2 regions of the Methylobacterium sp. D48H genome follow, and region 1 is predicted to be linked to the other one. Evidence: predicted binding sites of a transcription regulator. Region 1 holds the regulator's gene; the other holds the start of a gene.
The links. Region 1 encodes PhoB, which activates phosphate uptake and scavenging genes when phosphate is short. Its sites were predicted from a motif close to TGTCATNNANCTGTCAT; they were not measured.
Positions count from the first base shown of each region.

Region 1 (2,193 bases):
GCGAGACCATCTCGGCGATCCGCGTCTCCGGCGATCTGGAGCGGATCGGCGACCTCGCCAAGAACGTCGCCAAGCGCGTGGTGGCGATCTCCGATCAGGCGCCGGCCCAGAAGATCGTGCTCGGCGTGCGCCACATGAGCGACCTCGCCGAGGGTCAGCTGAAGGACGTGCTCGACGCCTACGGGAGCCGCGACGTCCAGGCGGCCCACGACGTCTGGGAGCGCGACGGCGAGATCGACGCCCTGTACAATTCCCTGTTCCGCGAGCTCCTGACCTACATGATGGAGGATCCGCGCAACATCTCGTTCTGCACGCACCTCCTGTTCTGCGCGAAGAACGTCGAGCGCATCGGCGACCACACCACCAACATCGCCGAGACGATCCACTACCTCGCCACGGGCGAGACGCTGGCGGGTGACCGGCCGAAGAACGACGCGTCGAACTACGCGACCGTGGACGGCGTGCAGGCGCCGTGAGGCGCCGACCCCGGCGCCTTCCTGTGGGCGCGGCCGGGGTCACTCTCCGTGCGGGTTGAGGCGGGGCGGCGCCTCCTGCACCATCCGGGGACCGCCCGCAGAACGAGTCTTCGAACGTGAGCATGCAAGTCCTGATCGTCGAGGACGAGGAGGCCCTGAGCACGCTGCTGCGCTACAACCTGGAGGCCGAGGGCTTCCTGGTGGATTCGGCGGCGCGCGGCGACGACGCCGAACTGCTCCTCGCGGAGCGGATCCCGGACCTCGTCCTGCTCGACTGGATGCTGCCCGGCCTCTCGGGGATCGAGCTGTGCCGCCGGATCCGGGCGCGCCGGGAGACCGAGCGCCTGCCGGTGATCATGCTCACCGCCCGGGGCGAAGAGGGCGACCGTGTCCGCGGGCTCGGCACGGGCGCCGACGACTACATCGTCAAGCCGTTCTCGGTCCCGGAGCTGCTCGCCCGGATCCGCGCGCTCCTGCGCCGGGCCAAGCCCGCCCACGTCTCGGACCGGCTGGCGGCCGGCGACCTGGAACTCGACCGCACCGGCCACCGCGTCCGCCGCGGCGGCGAGGAGCTGCATCTGGGCCCCACGGAGTTCCGGCTCCTGGAATTCCTGATGCTGGCGCCGGGCCGGGTCTTCTCCCGCGAGCAGCTCCTCGACGGGGTGTGGGGCCACGACGTCTACATCGACGAGCGCACCGTCGACGTCCATGTCGGGCGGTTGCGCAAGGCGCTGAACGGCCCGCGCCAGACCGACCCGATCCGCACGGTCCGGGGCTCGGGCTACGCCTTCGACGAGACCTTCTCGCTGGAGGCTTGAGGCGGCCCGAAGGGCTGTCGGAGCGCCTCACCGCTCCGGCGCGCCGTCATCGCGAGCGGAGCGAAGCGACCCAGAGCGGCGGGACGCCGGCGCGCGCGGCGCTGCTGGGTTGCTTCGCTCCGCTCGCAAAGACGGTGGGACGGGCCCGCGAAGATTCGCGCGTCCCGGCCTCCAGGGACTCAGCGCGCCAGCGCCGCGCTCCGGCCCGAGGCGGCCGGCACCGCCTCCAGCGCCGCCAGGACCGTCCCCTCGGTGAGGATCTGCGGCAGCACCTGGGGCTCTCCCGTCCCGGTATAGAGCAGGTAGAGCGGGACGCCGCTGCGCCCGTGCTTCTCCAGGAGGCGGGTGATCTCGGGGTTCTGGTTGGTCCAGTCGCCCTTCATGTAGGTCACGCCGCGCTCGGCCATCGCGGCCCGCACGGCCTTCGTGTTGAGCGAGGTCGCCTCGTTGACCGCGCAGGTGATGCACCACGCGGCGGTCATGTCCACGAAGACGGGGCGGTGCGCGTCGAGCAGGGCGTCGAGGCGCGCCTGCGTGAACGGCTCGATCCCGTCGGCGGCGGCCTGCGCGGCCGGCGCGGCGCGATCCCGGGGCAGGGTGACGGCGAGGGCCCCAACGGCGATCAGCGCCAGCGCGGCGGCGGCCTGCGCGACCCGGCCGGCCCGCGGCGGGGCGGCGCGGCCGTGCTCCCAGGCCCAGGCGGCGAAGCCCACGAGGACGAGGCCGATCAGCGCCGCCAGCAGCCCGCGCGGGTCGACCTGCTGCGCCAGCACCCAGATCAGCCACGCCACGGTGGCGTAGACCGGGAAGGCCAGCACCTGCTTGAGGGTCTCCATCCAGGCGCCCGGCCGCGGCAGCGCCCGCAGGGCCGGCGGCCAGAGGGTCAGGAGCAGGAAGGG
Region 1 covers NZ_JBKFAP010000014.1:95,402-97,594, reverse strand. The annotation lists gene phoU (phosphate signaling complex protein PhoU) at 1-476, shown strand, start outside; gene phoB (phosphate regulon transcriptional regulator PhoB) at 599-1,294, shown strand; gene ACLBX8_RS20915 (protein-disulfide reductase DsbD family protein) at 1,474-2,193, opposite strand, start outside.

Region 2 (2,193 bases), on a different contig from region 1:
CGCGCCGAGCCGGGCGCAGGCCAGCATGCCGAACAGCGCCTCGGGCACCATCGGCATGTACAGGATCACCCGGTCGCCCTTGCCGACGCCGAGGTCGGCCAGCACGGCGGCCAGCACCGCCACCTCGTCGCGCAGCGCCCGGTAGGTGATGCTGCGCTTGGTCCCGGTCACGGGCGAGTCGTAGCGGATCGCCACCTGATCCGCCCGGCCCCCGTCCGCGTGGCGGTCGACCGCGTTGTGGCAGGCGTTCAGGGTGCCGTCCGGGAACCAGCGTCCGTAGGGGCCGGAATCCGGCGCGAAGGCCCGCTCCGGCGCCCGCGCCCAGTCGAGGGCCCGCGCCGCACCGAGCCAGAACGCCTCGGGGTCGCGGCAGGCCGATTCGTAGATCTCCGGGTAGCGGCCCGGCAGGCTGGCTCTCGTCATCGGTTGGGCGTTTCCTCGCGGACCGCTCTCCGGCGGCGGGCCGCAGAGTAGCCCATTCTCGCGCGCACGGGAGTGGCCACGGGAGGGAGTGGCCACGGGCGTGACGGCCGCGCCCGGGTCCCGGCGGCCGCGGCTCGGTGCCCCCCAAGAGAAAACCGCCGCACCGGGGCTCCCGATGCGGCGGTCGTCAGCTTGAATTCGCTATCAGATTGGACGTCTCAGGCGTCAGTGCAACGTGTCGTTGCCCGCCTGAAGCTTGTTGATCTCGTCCTTGAGGAGGAGTTTCCGTCGCTTCAGCTCGGCGATGTGGAGGTCGTTCGCCGAAGGTCTGTGGATCGCTTCCTGAATCTCGCGCTCGAGGGCTTCGTGCTTCCGGGCGAGTTGGTTCAGATGCGTCTGCAGCGACATGAGTCGAATCTCCTGTCATCGTTTCGACACAACGAGATTGGCACAGGATGCCGGACCTGTCGAAGCGTTTTCTACAGCTAAGTCTGATGATTGCTTACCGCGCCGCCTTGTCCGGCGCCGGAGCGTGACGCATGCTCTCGGGCGACGAACGGTCTTCGGGTTCTCAGGTGACGATGGCGGACGAGGCGGGTGAGGGTGCGCAGTCGGACCTCCTGGGCGAACTGGCGCGGCTGCGCGAGGAGCACCGGGATCTCGACAGCGCCATCGAGGCGCTGGAGCGCAGCGTCGCCGGAGACCAGCTCCAGATCCAGCGCCTGAAGAAGCGCAAGCTCACGCTGCGCGACCGCATCTATCACATCGAGGACGCGCTCACGCCGGACATCATCGCCTGATGCCGGTGGACGCCCTCCGGCCCCGCCTTGCCGCAGGCCCGCGCCGCCTGTAAGCGCCCTCTTTTGCCGGGATCAACGATGGCGTCGCCTCCTTCGGTCGCGATCATCATGGGTAGCCAGTCCGACTGGGCGACCATGCGTCATGCCGCCGAGACGCTCGACGCGCTCGGCGTACCGTACGACGCGCGCATCGTGTCGGCCCACCGCACGCCGGACCGGCTCGTCGCCTTCGCCAAGGGCGCGGTCGCGGCCGGCCTCAAGGTTGTGATCGCCGGTGCGGGCGGCGCCGCGCACCTGCCCGGCATGGCGGCCGCGATGACCCGCCTGCCGGTCTTCGGCGTGCCGGTGGAGTCGAAGGCCCTCTCCGGCCAGGACAGCCTGCTCTCCATCGTCCAGATGCCGGCCGGCATCCCGGTGGGGACCCTGGCGATCGGCCGGGCCGGGGCGGTGAACGCGGCCCTGCTCGCCGCCGCCGTCCTGGCGCTGACCGACCCGGACCTGGCGGAGCGCCTGGAGGCGTGGCGCGCGGCCCAGAGCGCCTCGGTGGCCGAACGGCCGGTGACGGAAGAGAACGCGTGACGGACAAGATCCTCGGCCCCGGCTCCATCCTCGGCATCGTCGGTGGTGGCCAGCTCGGGCGCATGATCGCGCTCGCGGCGGCCGATTACGGCCTCAAGGCGCATGTCTACGCGCCCGACGCGGACAGCCCCGCCTTCGACGTGGCCGCCCGGACCACCTGCGCGGCCTACGACGACGCCGCGGCGCTGGCGGATTTCGCCCGCAGCGTCGACGTCGTGACCTACGAGTTCGAGAACATCCCGCACGCCACCGCCGACGTCCTCGCGAGGCACGCCGCCCTGCACCCGAACGCGCGCGCGCTCTCGACCACGCAGGACCGGCTCACCGAGAAGGAGTTCATCAACGGCCTGGGCATCCCGACGGCGCCGTTCCGGGCGGTGGACACGCCCGA
Region 2 covers NZ_JBKFAP010000013.1:124,405-126,597, reverse strand. The annotation lists gene ACLBX8_RS20350 (propionyl-CoA synthetase) at 1-423, opposite strand, end outside; gene ACLBX8_RS20345 (YdcH family protein) at 649-831, opposite strand; gene ACLBX8_RS20340 (YdcH family protein) at 963-1,223, shown strand; gene purE (5-(carboxyamino)imidazole ribonucleotide mutase) at 1,302-1,802, shown strand; gene ACLBX8_RS20330 (5-(carboxyamino)imidazole ribonucleotide synthase) at 1,799-2,193, shown strand, end outside.
Region 2: a site for PhoB is predicted at 845-861, ahead of ACLBX8_RS20345 (YdcH family protein). Genes of this name have one in related genera too.